One region of the Solibacillus sp. FSL W7-1464 genome, then DNA from elsewhere that is predicted to be linked to it. Evidence: a T-box and tRNA genes for the amino acid it is inferred to sense, from the RefSeq annotation. Region 1 holds a T-box; the other holds one or more tRNA genes.
The links. A T-box is a leader RNA that pairs with one kind of tRNA and senses whether it is charged. The one in region 1 lies ahead of tyrS (tyrosine--tRNA ligase), so its partner is inferred to be a tRNA-Tyr.

Region 1 (12,703 bases):
AATACATTTAGGGTACGCTGCTTTTCATAACCCATCCAGACTCCTACCGAAATATTCGGGTTGTAACCGACTAGCCAGACATCGTTATGGTCCTGCGTTGTACCCGATTTTGCAGCGAAGTCAGACGAGAATTTCAGCTGACTTTTCGCCAATGTAGCTGTACCACCCGGCTTCATAACATCGCGCAGCATATCGGTCATTATATATGCTGTTTCCGGTGCAAATACATCAACCGGAGCAACTTCATGTTCATAAACAATATTGCCGTCCAGATCTTCAATGCGTTCAATCATATATGCATCGATAAATTGTCCGTTATTGGCAAATGTTGCATAAGCATTTGTATTTTCTTCAACTGAAGCCCCGATATTCAAACCGCCAAGAACGGTAGAGAGGTTTTCATAATCTTGCGGCTGTAATTTAGAGAAGCCCATTTTTTCCAGATAGGTTGCCGGTCGACGATCTAAAATGGAATCATATAAACGAAGGACGGCCAAGTTTTGAGATGATGCAACGGCCTGTCTTGCTGGTATAATTCCCAATTCCTGATTCGGGTTATAGTTTATAGGGTCATAGCCGTCAGTTGGACGTACAAATTTTACATCGACAACTGGACTTCCTGCACCGATGAAACCATAATCGAGTGCCGGTGCATAGGCAAGTAACGGCTTCATTGTCGATCCGTTTGAACGGAAGGCATTCGTTGCATGATTTACTTGTGTGATAGTATGGTCGCGTCCCCCGACGAAACTTAGTATGCGGCCGGTTTTATTATCAATAACAATACTTCCGGTTTGTACGGGAACATCCACTTCGATTTCTTCGCCTGTTTCCGGATCTTTTTCTTTTTTCTTATATGTTTGTCCATATAAAGTGAATTCTTCCGTCACTTTTCTCATCGCATCATACATTTCTTTATTGATCGTTGAGTAAATACGATAACCGCCGGAACGTATTGTACGGTCAGCCAGTATTGTATACTTTTCTTTTAAATTTTCTTCTTCTTTTAAACGGTCCGGGTCAATACCGTCTTTTTCAGCGAGTATTTCCGCGAAAATTTCTTTCGAACGCAGCTCAAGCTCAGCAGTCAACCAAGGATATTTTTCTTCGGGACGGATTTCATAACCTTTGAAGTCTTGTGTAATATCATAGGCAATTGCTTCGTTATACTCTTTTTCAGTAATATAGCCTGCTTCCTGCATGCGATAAAGGACCGTTTTCATACGGTCAATGCCCGGCTGTATCCCTTCCGCACTTTTTTGCTCGCCTTTATTTGTAAAAGGTGTGTATGTGAAAGGTGCCTGTGGGATGCCGGCAATATAAGCTGCCTGCGGTAAGTTTAGTTTAGATGCGGACACACCAAAAATACCTTGTGCAGCCGTTTCGATGCCGGCAATATTACGACCTGAAGAGTTTCGGCCGTACGGAATAATATTTAAATATGCTTCAAGTATTTCTTCTTTTGTCATAAAATGTTCCAAACGATACGCAAGTAAAATTTCCTTTGCTTTACGTTCGTATGAAACTTCATTCGTTAATATTTGGTTTTTTATTAATTGTTGTGTAAGGGTAGAGCCACCTGTCTGTGTTGACGAGTTGGATACGTCCTGCAGTAATCCACGTAATACTGCTTTTGGTACAATCCCGGTATGTTCCCGGAAATATTCATCCTCTGTAGCAAGTACAGCATTAATTAAGGATGGGGATATATTGGCAAGCGATGTTTCACGTCGGTCTAAATCAGTTCGGATTTTTCCTATGTAAATATCGTTCGCAAAATAAAGTTCACTTGTTTCTTCATAGCTGAAAATTTGTTCGCGCATTTCTTCTTTCGATCGCAAAGGTTCATCCTTTGTTAATGATGCGAAGTAACCTGCGCCGACACCTCCGACAAACAACAGTGTCGCAGCTGTAAAAATAATCGCCAGCAATGTTAAATTCCAGAATACACCGCCTCCAATTCGGATGTAGCGCATTCGTTCTGAAGAAGCAAGGATTTCGATTTTTTTATTTAATTTTTCGAGCCATTCTCTCACATCATCGACCTCCTAAAATCTTGTTTATTATAGCATATTTGAGATATAAGCGAATATAAATATTGACATCAACTATATTCTAGGTAGAATAGAAATATAAATTTCCGGCAACGAAGAGTTTGCAGTAGTAAATGTGTTCCCTGCATAGAGAGCTAGCGGTTGGTGAAAGCTAGACATAGCGCATTTATGAATTACGTACTTGGAGCCTGAACGGGTCGTCACGTTATAGACGCTTAAAGTGGAAGAAAGACTGAAATTTCTTCAAGCCGGGTGGTACCGCGTTAAATAATAATTTGACGTCCCTGCATGCATTTGCGTGTAGGGACGTTTTTCGTTTCCTTACAAGTAAATGACGCATCATGTAAAAGGAGAGAAAACAAATGAAAAACGAATTACTGCAAGATTTGGAATGGCGCGGACTGTTATACCAGCAAACAGACGCGGAAGGTATGGAAAAGCTGTTAAACGAGGAAAAGGTTTCCCTATACGTAGGTGTTGACCCGACAGCGGATTCGATGCATATCGGGCATATCGTGCCATTGCTCACATTACGTCGTTTCCAAAAAGCAGGTCATACACCGATTTTATTAGTTGGTGGAGCGACAGGCACAGTAGGGGATCCATCTGGCCGTTCTGAAGAGCGTCAATTACAGACGATGGACCAAATCGAAAAAAATGTACAAGGCCTTAAAAAGCAAATGGAGCGCTTATTCGACTTTTCATCGGATGCGGCAAACAGCGCTGTTCTTGTAAACAATCATGACTGGGTCGGTCCAATGACATTAATCGACTTCCTTCGTGACTACGGGAAACTGATCAATGTTAACTACATCTTAAATAAAGATACGGTTGCATCACGCCTGGATTCGGGTATTTCATTCACTGAATTTGCATACACATTAATCCAAGGTATTGACTTCAATCACTTATACGATCACCACAACGTTCGTATTCAAGTAGGTGGTTCGGATCAATGGGGCAATATTACAACGGGCTTGGAAATGATTCGTAAAACTCATGATGATAATGCGAAGGCATTCGGCATTACAATTCCGCTTGTAACAAAAGCGGACGGTACAAAATTCGGGAAAACAGCGGGTGGTGCTGTATGGCTGGATGCTGCCAAAACATCACCATACGAGTTCTACCAGTTCTGGATCAACACAGCGGATGCAGATGTTGTGAAATACCTGAAAATCTTCACATTCCTGACACGTGAAGAGATTGAAGGGCTGGCAGTAAGTGTCGAAGAAGAGCCGCATTTACGTAAAGCTCAAAAAGCGTTGGCTGAAGAAATGACACGTCTGATTCACGGTGAAGAAGGTTTGGAAGCAGCAGAGCGTATTACAAAAGCATTATTCTCTGGTGATTTAAAAGCATTATCAGTAGAAGAAATGAAAGTAGCCTTCTCTGGTGTACCTTCTGTAGAAGTGGCAAAAGAGGATAAAAATATCGTGGAATTAATCGTAGAAGCAGGGATTTCCTCATCGAAACGTCAAGCACGTGAAGATGTTACTAATGGAGCGATTAGTGTGAACGGTGAAAAAATTACCGATCTGGAATATGTAATGGATGCGAAAGACCGTTTGGAAGATGCATTTGCTATTATCCGTCGGGGTAAGAAGAAATACCATATGGTTAAATTTGCTTAATTAATTAAAACGTCTTGGAATGCAGTATTCCAAGACGTTTTTTTAAAGGAATTTCTTGTTTCATAAAGAACGTATAGGTTAGGGGGGATAGTAATGGAAAATAAATCGTATTTAGGGAAAATTGTCATTTCAATATTTGTCTTGCTGACTGTTTGTTTTTTTACTTTCATAGTGCTATTTTTTGTTGCGTTTAGCGGCAAGTTTCATTATATCCCGTTAGTAATTTCCGCTGCATTCATAATATATATTGGTTATGTGCTTGTGACTTTTAATGTATTTTATAATAACAGTAAACGTGTAAAAATCTATTGGGCAGTCGCCGGAATCGTCTTAGTCGCCAGTTCGGTCCAACCTGTTTATAAGTGGTTCGATAATAGAGTGCCGACTGTTGACGCGGAAGTGGATATTTATCAGTATGAGCCATTTACTGACAAAAATAAACTAGTTCAATTGGAGAAAAAGCCGACTTTAAAGCTGGAGGAACCTTTACCGAAAATCGATGGCGCAACGGCATTGTATCCATTGTATGCCGCCATTACAGAGCATGTATATCCGGAAAAAGAATACAATCCTTACGAGAGTGAAGTTGTGGTCAACCAGACGCATGAAGCCTATACAAATCTGATTTTCGGAAATACGGATATGATTTTTGCAGCGGGCCCTTCCGATGCACAAATTAACCAGGCGAAACAACGGGGGATTACACTTCATATGACGCCAATCGGAAAAGAAGCATTTGTCTTTTTCGTCAACAGTAAAAATAATGTCAATCGTTTATCACTCGATCAAATTAAAGCAATCTATGCCGGAGAAATTACAAACTGGTCAGAAGTGGGCGGAAAAGATGATGCAATCCGGGCGTTCCAAAGACCTCAGGACAGCGGATCGCAAACAGCACTGCAACGGCTAATGGGGGATACCCCATTGATGGAAGCGCCAACTGAAGATATAGCGACAGGAATGGGCGGAATTATCAATGAAGTTTCCCAGTATAAAAATTATAAAAATGCAATAGGTTATACTTTCCGCTACTATTCAAATGAGATGGTTAAAAATAAAGAGATCAAACTTTTGGAAATTGGCGGAGTTGCCCCGACAAGAGAAACGATTCGGAATAATTCGTATCCGATCGCTTCCGAATTTTATATTGTGACAGCAGGAGAGCCAACAGGAAATGTTAAGAAACTGGTGGATTGGGTGCTTTCGGAAGAAGGACAGGCATTAGTGGAAAAGGCCGGCTATGTCTCTCTTAAAATTGCCGATTAGTAAAAGGTTGGTATGCTACTAAAGGAGCAATAACTTTGTATCACCTTAAAAGTATCAGTATAATAGAATATATACATATTTTTAGGGGGATGTTATTTTGAGCGAGCAATTAACAGGTACAGTCGATGATCGACATGCCATATTAAGCATTGCTGTTAAACCCCGAGATACTATTCGTTATGTGTTAACAACTAAAAAGTTATCTTATTTCATTTTCGTTGGTATTATCGGTGTGTTTGCTAGCAATCTAATCAGCTTTATCGGCAAAGAATTTACAGGACAATTTACATTGGGGGATATCGTTTATTCAACATTTCTATTTAGTCTACTACTGTATTTTATTTCTACATTTTTATCGGCAGGCGTATTGACACTTTCAGCAAAAGCTTTCGGTGGTACAGGGAAGTTTAAAGAAATGTTCCGCATGATCAGTGTGACAATGATTCCTTATATTTGGATATTGCCGGTTCTGCTTTTCTGGATGCAATTCGCACCACAATCTTTTTTCTCGATTTCGTATATGGAGACGTCACTAGGTGATTTGATTCTGCAATTTGTTTGTGGAACTCTGATTATTATTAGCAGTATATGGACATATGTCATTACAGTGATTGGAATATCGGAAGTCCACCGTATTTCTAAGTGGAAAGCATTTTTTGCTTCATTTATAGTAATTGCTGTACTAGGAGCAATGTACTTTGGCTTTGTGTTTTAAAATACATTTATAAAATTACTATGTATTCAAAATATAATTTAAAGATGCTGCCGCTATATGAGCGTACAGCATCTTTTTTATTGTTGGCGGGCTTGTATGTTGTCTATTGTGCAGAAATTAAAAACTAAAAATTAAAAGGGTCACTGGGGGAAGTGACCCTAATGGCGTGAAAAGCAGTAATAAGTAGTTGGAATTATTACTGGCTAGCTAAAGATTTTGTGAATCGATGCTATTAGTAAGCAAAAGTAGCGCCGACAATAATTAAAAGAATGAATAGAACAACGATCAGAACGAAAGTTGAGCTATTACCGCCGCTGTTACCACCGCCACCACAGCCGTAACCACCGTAGTTTGCTTGTTGTTGATACCCTTCATATCCGTAACCCATTAAATTCACCCCCTTTCCTCGTTATCCTATTCAACGAAGAAAGGTTGATCGGGGCGATTGAACAAATTTTTAAAAGTTTTGCTGAAATTTATTTAAGGAATAAAAAAACCACCAAGCACCTGATGAACAGGGCTTGATGGTTTGATTCGAATATATCTGAAACTCGAAAGATTAACGAGAGTAGAACTCTACGATGAATTGTTCGTTGATTTCAGCAGATAATTCAGAGCGCTCTGGTAAACGTACGAAAGTACCTACTTTAGAGTCTGCATCGAATGATAAATATTCTGGTACGAAGCTGTTTACTTCGATTGATTCAGCAACAACTGAAAGGTTAGCTGATTTCTCACGTAAAGAGATCGTTTGACCTGGTTTTACTGAGTAAGATGGGATGTCAACGCGGTTACCATCAACTAAGATGTGACCGTGGTTAACTAATTGACGAGCTGCACGACGAGTGCGAGCTAAACCTAAACGGTAAACTAGGTTGTCAAGGCGAGTTTCAAGTAAAATCATGAAGTTTTCACCGTGTACACCTTGTAATTTACCAGCACGTAGGTAAGTGTTTTTGAATTGACGTTCAGTCATACCGTACATATGACGTAATTTTTGTTTTTCAGTTAATTGTAGACCGTACTCTGATTTTTTACCACGAGAGTTCGGGCCGTGTTGACCTGGTGCGTAAGGGCGTTTTGCGATTTCTTTACCTGTGCCGCTTAATGAAATACCAAGACGACGAGATAGTTTCCAAGATGGACCTGTATAACGAGACATAATTGTGTCTCCTCCTTAAAATTGGTTTTTGTTGTAAAAGAAAAAACCAGTTGTACCCGACATTAAACGGTATTCTATTTTCATGTATCTTCGCCCATGCAGCCGAAAGGGTTACGCAATACACCATTCTGTCTAGACAGAAGGAATAAAATACTACATTTAAGTTATACAACTACTGCATTCATTTTACACAAAGGCTATTGTATCTTTTTTTTATTCATCCGTCAACAAAGGAGTATTATTTTTTAAATATAATATGAAGTAAAATAAAATGAAAAAAAATTATTAATTTTGTGGGTATTTAAGCATAAAAGTGGGTAGTAGATAAGGACGGTAAAATTCTTGAATACATAAAAAACAAATCAAATTGAGGTGATTATTAGAAAAATATAACAAATTTGAATAGTCAATAAGACATAAAGCGTGTATACTTGAGGTTAAGTGAATGAACCGACATCGCAATAGTAAAGAAAAGGTGATTTAATGGTGGAAAATCAACACAAGATTGATCAATTTAAATCGGATATATTAAGCCTTTGTATAAATTCGAAACTACGACGAAGTAAATTTTATGAATACTTTTTCCTATTAGAAGAAAGTCTAACTAAACACTTTAATATGGAGCATTGTTTTTTATTTCATGTAAGCGAAAATAAATTGAAACCGATCGACAACTTAGAAATACTGAATGTTGATGTAACATTAGATTTTATTCAGCCCTATTTTAATGGTAATAAAGTTGTGAAGTTACCTGGGTTTTTAAGAGAACATCCGTATTTTGAAAATCATACAGATGTTATGCCACTTATAATAAATGATAAAATAGAAGCTATTATTATATTTAAATATAACCCTGTCAACGCACCTCTACAAACAGTGCTGACAGAAGATATAGTAGGGGAGATATCCGCTTCCTATAAATTTCTAACAAAAAAGTACGAAGTTTATTCGAATGAGCAAAAGTACCGTAAATTATATTGGATGACGGACCTTTTCCATTCGACGATGGATATTGATGTAATTTTGGAAAATGTGCTTATTACAATCGAAGAAAATTTCCCGGGTCTTGAGGTAGAGCTGATTTTGTCAAATGACCAAGACCGTCAAACGAGAGTGAAAATAAAGCCTTTCGATTATTTGTCAGAGCGGCCTGCGACAATCGAGTCTTTCGTGTCGGGTGAAGTGAAAGAAGATATAGCCGTTGAACAAAACCGTCGATTATTAAATGTACCTATAAAAGGAAGACAAGCAATATATGGGATTTTACAAGTAAATGCACCCATCAATTACTCATACACAAGTTCAGAAATTGAATTTATCCGGATGCTCGCCCAAGCTTCAGGAAATGCATTGGAAAACGCAAAACTCTATCATCAATCACATCGTCTCATCACGGACTTACAGTTAATCAATGAAACTTCCCACCGTTTAAATATGAAATTGCCGATCAGTGAAATGCTTTTATTTTTACAAAAGCAAATGTTGAAATCTTTTCAGCCTATGGAAATTGGCTTCCTGTTTAAAGAAGGTGAAAAGTATGTCATGACCGAAGCGTGTACAGAGCTCTTCAATCAAGCAGCGTGCAATGTATATATCCAACATGTGGAAAAACATTTCCAGACGACCCAAGAGCCAGTGTTTATTGCGGATTTCAGCCGTCTTATTCCAGGAGACATTGTGTATAAGTCGATAATGGCTATTCCGATGATTGTTGAAGAAGATATTATCGGGTTTAGTATCGTATTGCATAAAGAGCCGTATTTCTTCTCCTTTGATAGCTTTAAATTAATGCAATCGCTTATTCATCATTCTTCATTAGCTATTTCTAATTCTGTTTTACGTGAAAAACTTCAGGAGATGGTGGATCGGGACCATTTAACAAAGCTATACGCAAGAAGTTATTCCGATTCATACGTGGAAAAGTCCATTCAAACGGACGATTCAGGAATGTTCCTGTTAATTGATATTGATAACTTTAAAAAGGTTAATGACACATATGGGCATCAAGTCGGAGATGAAGTAATCGTACAAATTGCTAGACGACTGCAAAATGAAATAGGGAAAAGGGGCATCTGCTCGCGGTGGGGCGGTGAAGAGCTCGCCGTCTATATTCCGAATATTTCAGACAGAGAAGCAATTGAAATTGCGGATTCGATTGTACAAATGGTGCCAAATGTAACTAATCCTTCGGTTACGGTTTCTGCGGGCATGATTACGTGGCATAAAAGCAGCCGTCCGGATTTTAAAAATATGTTTGTTCAAGCGGATATTGCACTATATCATGCTAAACGAAATGGAAAAAACCGTCTGTGTGTATATGAAAAACCAATGGAACTGCAATATTAAAGGGAGTACCCGGAATCATTTTTCGGGCACTCCCTTTTTAGCGATCAAATATGTTTTAACAGTACATCCACAAATCTTTCCAAACCATCTTTATCTTCTGGAGTAAAACGTGCTTCAACCGGGCTGTCGATATCTAAAACACCTAAAACGACACCATTTTTAATTACAGGTATAACAATTTCCGATTTTGATGCCGCGTCACAAGCGATATGACCAGGGAAAGCATGAACATCGTCTACAACCATTGTTTGCTTATTGGCAACCGTTGTGCCGCAAACACCGCGCCCGACAGGAATTCGTACACAAGCAGGCAAGCCTTGGAATGGACCAAGCACCAATTCGCCTTCATTCATTAAATAAAATCCTACCCAGTTAATTTCTTTTAAAAAAGTATTTAATAAAGCTGATGCATTACTCAAGTTTGCGATTAAGTTATTTTCGCCTTCCAGCAATGCATCCAGCTGTTTCGACAGCTGTTCGTACTGTTCTGTTAGTGTTCCGTTATAAGTAATATTTCCAAACATAGAATCCTCCGATTAAAAAGTTATTTTTTTCTGTAATATTTCATAATGCTGATGTAAATCCGCTACTGTATGGGCATCAGAACCGAAAATAACTGGAATTTGTAAATTAATTGCCTGTTTCACAAACGGATAAGGAGGGTATGTCTCCTTACAATACGGTTTACTTAGACCAGCACTATTAAAATCCAGTTCATAATGACCGGTCTGCATCATCTTTAATAGTTCATCAATGTCAGCTGTATCATCGATTTGTTCGTTGTGTGCAAGCTGAAATTTATGAATCAATGTAGGATGTCCTATACGCTTAGGTTTGTATAAGCCTAAATCCGCCGTAATCGACTTTTTCACAGTTTCGTAGTATAGCTTATACATAGGAAGAATGCCGCCAACCTTATTGGCAAATTGTAAATATATTTCTTGTGAAAAGTCAATACATACATACTCGTCTTGGAAATGTAAAAAATGTACGGATAAAATCGCATCATCCAGTAATGGACCGACGTCGTTAAGAAATTGTTTTGTTTCGTGTTCATAGCCGACAATATAGTCGACCTCTAAGCCGATATTGATTTTAATATCAGTTTGATACTGTTTTTTTGCTCGCTTCAGTTCTTTAAAGTAATCCATCAAATAAGCAGGATTCATTCCGCTATCCTTGTCAGGCGTTGGATCGACAAAGTTTTCGGGTAAAGGAGCATGCTCCGTAAAAGTAATTTCTTTAAAACCGCTTGCTATCGCTTTTTCGACATATTTTTCTATCGAATCTGTAGTACCATGGGGGCAAAAAGGTGTGTGTATATGACCGTCTCGTTTCAATTGAATGACCTTCCTTCAAAATTATGGAATTTAAAAGTAAAAAAAGCTGGAAATAGTTAAACAAATATAAAAAAACATGTTATTATTAATATTACGTATATAGCTAAAAATATTGATTTTATTTGGGATTAGGGGGCTTACAATGATAAAGTATATCATCATTGTTGTCGTCGTACTATTAGCATTATTAATGGCAGGCTTAGTAGTAAGGCGCAAGCATAATGCAGAAATAGGACGATTAGATAAGGAAAAACTACAAATACAACATTATCCGATTTTTGAGGAGCTGGCGAAAGTAAAAGCCCTTAATATGAACGGTCAAACAGAAGAACTGTTTGAAAACTGGCGTAATCGTTGGTTGGATGTTGTCGATAAGCAAATTCCGAAAATTGACGAATTGTTATTTGATGCGGAAGAATTTGTCGACCGATTTAAATTTAACAAAGCAACAAATACAGAACGCGACATTGAACAAGAGCTTACAAAATGTGAGCAAGTACGAGTGCAGATTATAACAGAACTGGATGAATTGATCGGCAGTGAAGAGAAAAACCGAATCGAAATCGAGCAGCTGAAAGAATATTACCGTTCTGCACGCAAAACAATTTTGGCACACCAGCATTCATTTGGACCGGCTTTGGAAGCGTTGGAAAAAAAGCTTGAGCAATTCACACCAAAATTTGAAGAGTTTGATGAGTTAACAAAAGACGGCAACTATTTGCAGGCACGTGAAATAGTCCTCCAACTTAACAATGAAGCACAGGAAATTTTCAGTTTATTAAATGATGTGCCGACACTCCTTACGGAAATTCAAACTAAAATCCCAACTGCAATTTATGAACTTCGTAATGGCCAGCGTGAAATGGAAGAACAAAAGTATTATTTACGCCATTTAGAGCTGACTGAATATTTGAATGGGCTTGAGAGTGAACTGGAAATGTTGAAAGCGGCAATTGCTGAACTAAACCTGCCAGCTGTTTCGCCACGAATCCAAACAATTAATGATGAAATCGACCATTTCTATAATTTGCTGGAAAAAGAAGTAATGGCAAGAAAGTATGTGGAACGAAACTGTTCCGGCATGTACAGCGTGATTAATGATGTGATGCGTCTTACAAAAGACATCAATGATGAAGTCGCTTATGTACAGCATAGCTACCGTTTACAGGATAAAGAAGCGGAAATACCTAAAGTAGGCCTAAAGCATTTGGAAGTTTTACAAAGACGCTATGAATTGTTATCAACACGTGTTCAAGAAGAAAAATCTGCTTACTCGAGCTTGCAGGAAGAGCTAAAAGAAATTACTGATGAAATCGAGCAAATCGCCGAAGAGCAGGAAAAATTCTCGAATAAACTGAAAAATCTCCGTATTGATGAAAATAAAGCAAGAGCCGAATTGGAAACATTGAAGCGTTTATTGCAAGATACAGAGCGCCTGCTTGGACGTGCCAATATTCCTGGAATTCCGGAAGAGATGGATGCTAGATTAGAAGAAGCAGCAGAACAGATTTTTGTAGTTGTCCAAAGCTTGCAGGAAGTACCGTTAAATATTATCCAAGTAAACCAGCATTTACTTAATGCAAAGCAATCGATTGAAGAAACACATGAAAAAGCACAGGAAATGATTGAGAACGTATTAATTATTGAACGTCTTATTCAGTTTGGAAATCGCTACAGGGCAACGAATCGACAAGTACATGAAAATTTACTTGAAGCTGAAGACGCATTCAAGAAATTCCGCTACATAAAAGCACTGGAAGATGCAGCGAAAGCGGTTGAAATCATCGATCCAAATGCAATCAAACGCATTGAGGAGCTCGTTCAGGAGCAGCTGCTTACAAAATAATAAGCATAACGGTTACATGTTGATCCATTTAGCGTTATAATAAATAAGCACATTTATGAGGTTGTGTTAATCGTCAAATTGACGATTAACACAACCTCTCTCTTTGGTAAGTGATGAATATAAGCAGGACACTGTAATATCAGTAAGTTTAAGACAAATTAGTTTTAAAAAGAAGGTTGAGTATAGATGATATATTTAGATAATAGTGCAACAACGAAGCCGCACAAAGATGTCTTGGCGACATTTATGTTAGTGAATGAACAATATTATGCCAACCCTGCATCGATTCACCGTGCAGGTGTCGAGTCAAACGCCTTACTCACAAAAGCTCGGGAGCAAT
Region 2 (8,020 bases), 500 kb from region 1:
GAAATACAGAAAAATGATATTCTACCAATCCGTGTCCGCTTGCGATGAGAGCTATACTTCCGATAGTTGCTGAAATAGCTGTGAACATAGGGATATATGTATGTGAACTGTTTTTTCTAAATAATATATAGGATGCAATAATCAGACCAATGGATATTGAAATTAAAGAAAAGATGATTGATGCATTCATTGGTGTTAAAGATGCTCCACGTGATTGTTCCAGCAAAGTATACGGTTCGATCCATCCAAAAACCCGATGTAAAAGAAATACGGCTACCGTAATGCCGCTCATAACAACTGAAAATAAAATCATTACTATATTTTTATTTTTATACATAATACAGACACCATTCCTCTCTTTATCTCATGATATAAAATTTATGTATATTCTTGAAAAAGCCTCCTTAATCTACTGCCTTACTATAATTTAACACAATACCCATTTTTATTCCTATATTTCGTTTAGAAAATTCAGATTAAAGTCTTACATAAAAACTTAAATAGAAGTATTTTTTACCTATAAATATAGAAAAAAGACAGATAACGGTAATTATCTGTCTGCTCTTTATAAATATTTACTCTACCCCAGGTAAAATTCTTAATGCCTTTTCATCTGCGTCCAAAATTACATCCACACCTAATGGAATCGCAATATTAGGTTTGCAGTGGCCAATTTTAAATCCTGCTAACACAGGTTTGTTAAATGGCTTCAAATACCCTTCTATTACCTTCAGTACATCTGCATAGCTGTATGTATCATCCGGCATATTAAAGTCCGCTATAGCAAAGCCTGCTGCAAGCTCCAGCTTTCTTGAAAGACGCAGCTGGTTCAGCATTAAATCAATTTGCTCAATTGTTTCCCCTATATCTTCAAGTAGTAATATTTTATTGCGCACATCAATTTCAAATTTCGTTCCAAGCGTACTGACAATACGGTTTAAATTTCCGCCTGTCAATTCGCCGCGTACAACTCCCGGTACAATTGCCGTAAGTGGTGAAATGCTATCTGTATACTGAATTTCAATCGGTTGGAACAGCTGCTGGAACATTTTTTTAGAAAGAGTATCCAGCTCCCCTTTTGGACTGGACATCATCGGGCCATGGAATGTCACTAAATTTGCAAACTCGTTTACTTGAGTGTGTAGAGCCGTCACATCGGAAAAGCCCCAAATAATTTTCGGATTGTCCTCGATTAATGGGTAACTTATTTTATCGATAATTCTTGAGACTCCATAGCCGCCTGTCACTAAAAAGACTGCCTTCACTTCCGGATCGACAATCATTTGATGGAAGTCTTTAATACGCTCCTCGTCGGAACCTGCCAAATAGCCTTCATAATCTTGCACTGTATTACCAAGCTTATATTTTAAACCTAGCTCATCTAAGAACGCTAATTTATCACCTAATGATTCTGTCTTAAGCGGACTGCTTAAATTTACTAATCCTACAGTATCGCCTTGCTGTAATCTTGCTGGTCGTATTTTCATTTTAATGACCTCCTTTTACTTCTGTCGCTATTGTATCATAGCGTTTTATGTAAAGCGCATTGCAAATTCCATGTGGTTGTCCCTATAATAGATAAAATCATTTTTCCAATATAAGGAGATGTACAAGTATGAAATTTCCACCACAGCTATTGCTCATTTTAGCTACTTTATTATGGGGCGGTAACTTTGTAATTGGCCGGGCTGTTTCCGGGGATATTCCTCCGATTACTCTAGCTTTTTTACGTTGGATTGTCGCCTTTCTCGTATTTTTCCCTATCGCCTACCAACGAACAAAAAAAGAATGGCCTGCGCTGAGACAGTATTGGGGTGCTGTCATTATTTTAGCACTAACAGGAGTTGCCGCATTCAATACACTCGTATATATCGGCCTGCATTATACAACGTCCATCAATGCATCATTAATGAATTCATCGACACCGATTATTATATACATACTGAGCTTCATCTTTTTAAAAGAACGCTTAACAAAATTTCAACTGCTCGGCACGCTTCTCTCTTTAGCCGGAGTGCTCTTTATTATATCTGGAGGTTCATTGCAAAGCCTGCTTACATTTTCTTTCAACAAAGGGGACTTAATCGTAGTAGTTGCGGTAGTATGTTGGAGTGTCTATTCATTACTCATTAAAAAGTATGCTGGGAAATTGCCAGGATACTCTACATTTTTAGTGACGATCGCAATCGGTGCCATTATGTTACTCCCGTTTGCAGTATTTGAACAACTTACATCGTCACAAGCAATCGTATGGAACGCTTCGACAATTGGGGCGATTATTTATGTGGGGCTCATTGCTTCAATTGTTGCCTTTTTAAGCTGGAACAATGGTGTGGTCTCATTAGGTGCGAACAAAGCGGGAATCTACCTGAACTTCATTCCACTATTCGCTGCAATCTTTGCCGTGCTGTTTTTAAATGAGCAACTCCTGCTTGCCCAAATAATTGGTGGGGTCGCTGTTATTGCCGGGGTATTTATTTCGACTATAAAATAAAAAGGAGTGCACATTGTATGCACTCCTTTATTTTATTTAACATCTTATTTAACATCTGTATAAATTACAGTCACATCCGGATGGTTGTGCAGAGCGCTTGCAGGAAAGTCTTCTGTTACTATCCCACTGCGCAAACGATCAAAGGCCTCTTGTTTTGATGCACCCGAAATTAATAATACAATCTTTTTAGAACTCAAGATTGTCTTGATACCCATTGTAATAGCATGTGTCGGAACATCGTCAATTGAGTCAAAATAAACTTGATTCGCTTCACGTGTAGACTGTGTGAGCTCTACAATATTTGTACCTAAATCAAAAGGAGTACCCGGCTCATTAAAACCGATATGTCCATTCACACCGATTCCTAAAAGCTGTACATCAATATTTCCTGCATCCTTTATCATCGCATCATATTCAGCTGCTGCCTTTTCTAAATTTGATTTATTACCTGCGGGTAAATAAATATTTTCCTGTTTTATATCAATATGATTAAACAGATGATGATCCATATAAAAATGGTAGCTCGATTCATTTGCCGGATTAATGCCGATATACTCATCCAGGTTAAAAGACTTGGCCTGTGCAAAGGATACCTCACCAGCTTTGTATGCTGCTACCAGCTCTTTATAAAAGCCTTCCGGAGTACCACCTGTAGCCATTCCAAATACCGTTGCACCATTCTTTTTTAATTGATCTATAAAAATTGTTGCGGCAATTTTACTCATCTCATCATAATTCGTCGCTTCAATCCATTTAAAGTTTGTTGCTACATTCATTTATTTAATTCCCTACTTCCTTACTAAAATACACATTTGTTATTATTTAAATAATATTTGCTGTGTTTTATCTTCCTTACATTATAATGTTCATTCTATAGTAAATATTTTTAAGAAGCTAGAAAAAAACGTATTATTTCCTATAAAAAAAGCTTGTACTGAAGCGAGGCTTAAACATATGTACTTAGCATATCTTTCGCAATTTTAAATATGAAAAACAGAGAAACCATTTTAATTCCTGAATAATATTATTATACTTTTAAACACTTTCAATGGATTAATGATTGCATGCATTCTAGGAAATCCATAAGCATTGTTACTGCGGTTGCAGCGTTATTATAAGAGCGGTAATGCAGGAGTAGATATTATACTACAATTCAATTACTGAAAGCATAAGCAAAAAACCCTTAAAGCCTAATTTAAAGGTTTTAAGGGTTTTTGATCTGTTGTATTGAACTGATACCGAGTGTGGGACTTGAACCCACACGCCTCGCGGCAACGGATTTTGAGTCCGTCGTGTCTGCCATTCCACCAACTCGGCAAAATAAGGTAAAAAAAAATCGGGTTTTCCGATTCAATAAAATATGGAGGCGGCAACCGGATTTGAACCGGTGGTAAAGGTGTTGCAGACCTGTGCCTTACCACTTGGCTATGCCGCCATGTTTGGAGCGGAAGACGAGGTTCGAACTCGCGACCCCCACCTTGGCAAGGTGGTGTTCTACCACTGAACTACTTCCGCAAATAAAAAAATGGCTGGGGTACCTGGATTCGAACCAGGGCATGACGGAATCAAAATCCGTTGCCTTACCGCTTGGCTATACCCCAATATTTAAATTTTTATATAGAATAGAATGGGGCGACTGATGGGAATCGAACCCACGAATGCCTGAACCACAATCAGGTGCGTTAACCACTTCGCCACAACCGCCACTATATTATAATTTTAATACTTAAACCTAAATAAAAATGGGGCGACTGATGGGAATCGAACCCACGAATGCCTGAACCACAATCAGGTGCGTTAACCACTTCGCCACAACCGCCACTATATTATTTTAAGTATTTTAAAGTTATTTGGCAGGGGCAGTAGGAATCGAACCCACACTGACGGTTTTGGAGACCGTAGTTCTACCTTTAAACTATGCCCCTATCAAAAGGATGGTGGAGGGGGACGGATTCGAACCGCCGAACCCTAAGGAGCGGATTTACAGTCCGCCGCGTTTAGCCACTTCGCTACCCCTCCAGGTAATGGTGCCGGCGAAAGGAGTCGAACCCTCGACCTACTGATTACAAGTCAGTTGCTCTACCAACTGAGCTACACCGGCAAAAAAATATGGTGGGTTTGGACGGAATCGAACCGCCGACACTTAGAGCTTCAATCTAATGCTCTACCAACTGAGCTACAAACCCACAATTTAATGTTTTAAAAATGGCGGTCCCGACCGGGATCGAACCGGCGATCTCCTGCGTGACAGGCAGGCATGTTAACCGCTACACCACGGGACCATTTGGTTGCGGGGGCAGGACTTGAACCTGCGACCTTCGGGTTATGAGCCCGACGAGCTACCACTGCTCCACCCCGCGATAATACTATTTGTTTAATGGTGGAGGATGACGGGCTCGAACCGCCGACCCCCTGCTTGTAAGGCAGGTGCTCTCCCAGCTGAGCTAATCCTCCAACGCTGGATACTTACTTATGTATCTTTTTGGTGACCCGTACGGGATTCGAACCCGTGTTACCGCCGTGAAAGGGCGGTGTCTTAACCACTTGACCAACGGGCCTCTAAATTTGCCTGGCGGAGAGTAAGGGATTTGAACCCTTGATGCAGGGTTACCCGCATACACGATTTCCAATCGTGCTCCTTCGGCCACTCGGACAACTCTCCAAGATTTAATGGCTCCGAAGGCAGGACTCGAACCTGCGACCTGCCGGTTAACAGCCGGATGCTCTACCAACTGAGCTACTTCGGAATAATTTTATAACAGCCTAGCGACGTCCTACTCTCACAGGGGGAAGCCCCCAACTACCATCGGCGCTAAAGAGCTTAACTTCCGTGTTCGGTATGGGAACGGGTGTGACCTCTTTGCCATCATCACTAGACTATTTATTCGAAAGACATTACTTATTATATCATACTTTTCATATTTGTCAAGTATTTTTTAATAAATTTTCATTCTTTCAAAACTGGATAAACGTTTCATTGAATTGAGCAATAAAATGTGGTTAAGTCCTCGACCGATTAGTATTCGTCAGCTGCATACGTCACCGCACTTCCACCTCGAACCTATCTACCTGATCGTCTTTCAGGGGTCTTACTTACTTGCGTAATGGGAAATCTCATCTTGAGGGGGGCTTCATGCTTAGATGCTTTCAGCACTTATCCCGTCCATACATAGCTACCCAGCGATGCCTTTGGCAAGACAACTGGTACACCAGCGGTATGTCCATCCCGGTCCTCTCGTACTAAGGACAGCTCCTCTCAAATTTCCTACGCCCACGACGGATAGGGACCGAACTGTCTCACGACGTTCTGAACCCAGCTCGCGTACCGCTTTAATGGGCGAACAGCCCAACCCTTGGGACCGACTACAGCCCCAGGATGCGATGAGCCGACATCGAGGTGCCAAACCTCCCCGTCGATGTGGACTCTTGGGGGAGATAAGCCTGTTATCCCCGGGGTAGCTTTTATCCGTTGAGCGATGGCCCTTCCATGCGGAACCACCGGATCACTAAGCCCGTCTTTCGACCCTGCTCGACTTGTAGGTCTCGCAGTCAAGCTCCCTTATGCCTTTACACTCTACGAATGATTTCCAACCATTCTGAGGGAACCTTTGGGCGCCTCCGTTACTCTTTAGGAGGCGACCGCCCCAGTCAAACTGTCCGCCTGACACTGTCTCCTACCCCGCTAAGGGGCATGGGTTAGAAGTTCAATACAACCAGGGTAGTATCCCACCGACGCCTCCTTCGAAGCTGGCGCTCCGAGATCTCTGGCTCCTACCTATCCTGTACAAGTTGTACCAAAATTCAATATCAGGCTACAGTAAAGCTCCACGGGGTCTTTCCGTCCTGTCGCGGGTAACCTGCATCTTCACAGGTACTATAATTTCACCGAGTCTCTCGTTGAGACAGTGCCCAGATCGTTACGCCTTTCGTGCGGGTCGGAACTTACCCGACAAGGAATTTCGCTACCTTAGGACCGTTATAGTTACGGCCGCCGTTTACTGGGGCTTCAATTCACAGCTTCGCTTGCGCTAACCGCTCCTCTTAACCTTCCAGCACCGGGCAGGCGTCAGCCCCTATACGTCACCTTACGGTTTTGCAGAGACCTGTGTTTTTGCTAAACAGTCGCCTGGGCCTATTCACTGCGGCTTCTCTAGGCTATGCACCCAAAGAAGCACCCCTTCTCCCGAAGTTACGGGGTCATTTTGCCGAGTTCCTTAACGAGAGTTCTCTCGCACACCTTAGGATTCTCTCCTCGACTACCTGTGTCGGTTTGCGGTACGGGCACCTCTCACCTCGATAGAGGCTTTTCTTGGCAGTGTGAAATCAGGAACTTCGCTCATACGAGCTCGTCATCACAGCTCAACGTTATAGTATGCGGATTTGCCTACATACACGCCTTACTGCTTGAACACGCGCAACCAACGGCGTGCTTACCCTATCCTACTGCGTCCCCCCATTTCTCAAACGGTGAGGAGGTGGTACAGGAATATCAACCTGTTGTCCATCGCCTACGCCTATCGGCCTCGGCTTAGGTCCCGACTAACCCTGAGCGGACGAGCCTTCCTCAGGAAACCTTAGTCATACGGTGCATGGGATTCTCACCCATGTTTCGCTACTCATACCGGCATTCTCACTTCTAACCGCTCCACCAGTCCTTCCGGTCTGACTTCAACGCTGTTAGAACGCTCTCCTACCACGCATACTCAAAGTATGCATCCACAGCTTCGGTGAATCGTTTAGCCCCGATACATTTTCGGCGCAGCGTCACTCGACCAGTGAGCTATTACGCACTCTTTAAATGATGGCTGCTTCTAAGCCAACATCCTGGTTGTCTAAGCAACGCCACATCCTTTTCCACTTAACGATTACTTGGGGACCTTAGCTGGTGGTCTGGGCTGTTTCCCTCTTGACTACGGATCTTATCACTCGCAGTCTGACTCCCGTGTATAAATATCCGGCATTCGGAGTTTGTCTGAATTCGGTAAAGCGAGATGCCCCCCTAGTCCAAACAGTGCTCTACCTCCGGTATTCTCAATCACGAGGCTAGCCCTAAAGCTATTTCGGAGAGAACCAGCTATCTCCAGGTTCGATTGGAATTTCTCCGCTACCCACACCTCATCCCCGCACTTTTCAACGTGCGTGGGTTCGGGCCTCCAGTGAGTGTTACCTCACCTTCACCCTGGACATGGGTAGATCACCTGGTTTCGGGTCTACGACCACGTACTAATTCGCCCTATTCAGACTCGCTTTCGCTGCGGCTCCGTCTTCTCAACTTAACCTCGCACGTAATCGTAACTCGCCGGTTCATTCTACAAAAGGCACGCTATCACCCATTAACGGGCTCTAACTACTTGTAGGCACACGGTTTCAGGATCTATTTCACTCCCCTTCCGGGGTGCTTTTCACCTTTCCCTCACGGTACTGGTTCACTATCGGTCACTAGGTAGTATTTAGCCTTGGGAGATGGTCCTCCCGGATTCCGACGGAATTTCACGTGTTCCGCCGTACTCAGGATACACTCTGGAG

Region 2: it encodes a tRNA-Tyr, which carries the amino acid that the T-box ahead of tyrS (tyrosine--tRNA ligase) is inferred to sense. The anticodon was not compared.

Annotation. Positions count from the first base shown of each region.
Region 1 is NZ_JBBORC010000001.1:2,801,150-2,813,852, reverse strand. It holds gene MKZ25_RS13865 (transglycosylase domain-containing protein) at 1-2,036, opposite strand, end outside; T-box leader at 2,138-2,343, shown strand; gene tyrS (tyrosine--tRNA ligase) at 2,417-3,688, shown strand; gene MKZ25_RS13855 (PstS family phosphate ABC transporter substrate-binding protein) at 3,782-4,954, shown strand; gene MKZ25_RS13850 (Yip1 family protein) at 5,052-5,669, shown strand; gene MKZ25_RS13845 (YjcZ family sporulation protein) at 5,902-6,057, opposite strand; gene rpsD (30S ribosomal protein S4) at 6,229-6,831, opposite strand; gene MKZ25_RS13835 (sensor domain-containing diguanylate cyclase) at 7,315-9,177, shown strand; gene MKZ25_RS13830 (GAF domain-containing protein) at 9,222-9,701, opposite strand; gene hisJ (histidinol-phosphatase HisJ) at 9,714-10,517, opposite strand; gene ezrA (septation ring formation regulator EzrA) at 10,660-12,363, shown strand; gene MKZ25_RS13815 (cysteine desulfurase family protein) at 12,550-12,703, shown strand, end outside.
Region 2 is NZ_JBBORC010000001.1:3,304,310-3,312,329, forward strand. It holds gene MKZ25_RS16485 (methyl-accepting chemotaxis protein) at 1-337, opposite strand, end outside; gene MKZ25_RS16490 (S66 peptidase family protein) at 576-1,487, opposite strand; gene MKZ25_RS16495 (DMT family transporter) at 1,616-2,494, shown strand; gene nagB (glucosamine-6-phosphate deaminase) at 2,539-3,270, opposite strand; tRNA gene MKZ25_RS16505 (tRNA-Leu) at 3,731-3,811, opposite strand; tRNA gene MKZ25_RS16510 (tRNA-Cys) at 3,856-3,929, opposite strand; tRNA gene MKZ25_RS16515 (tRNA-Gly) at 3,935-4,009, opposite strand; tRNA gene MKZ25_RS16520 (tRNA-Gln) at 4,021-4,095, opposite strand; tRNA gene MKZ25_RS16525 (tRNA-His) at 4,123-4,198, opposite strand; tRNA gene MKZ25_RS16530 (tRNA-His) at 4,238-4,313, opposite strand; tRNA gene MKZ25_RS16535 (tRNA-Trp) at 4,346-4,419, opposite strand; tRNA gene MKZ25_RS16540 (tRNA-Tyr) at 4,430-4,513, opposite strand; tRNA gene MKZ25_RS16545 (tRNA-Thr) at 4,520-4,595, opposite strand; tRNA gene MKZ25_RS16550 (tRNA-Phe) at 4,605-4,680, opposite strand; tRNA gene MKZ25_RS16555 (tRNA-Asp) at 4,701-4,776, opposite strand; tRNA gene MKZ25_RS16560 (tRNA-Met) at 4,780-4,854, opposite strand; tRNA gene MKZ25_RS16565 (tRNA-Val) at 4,873-4,948, opposite strand; tRNA gene MKZ25_RS16570 (tRNA-Glu) at 4,978-5,052, opposite strand; tRNA gene MKZ25_RS16575 (tRNA-Ser) at 5,065-5,156, opposite strand; tRNA gene MKZ25_RS16580 (tRNA-Asn) at 5,166-5,241, opposite strand; rRNA gene rrf (5S ribosomal RNA) at 5,256-5,371, opposite strand; rRNA gene MKZ25_RS16590 (23S ribosomal RNA) at 5,491-8,020, opposite strand, start outside.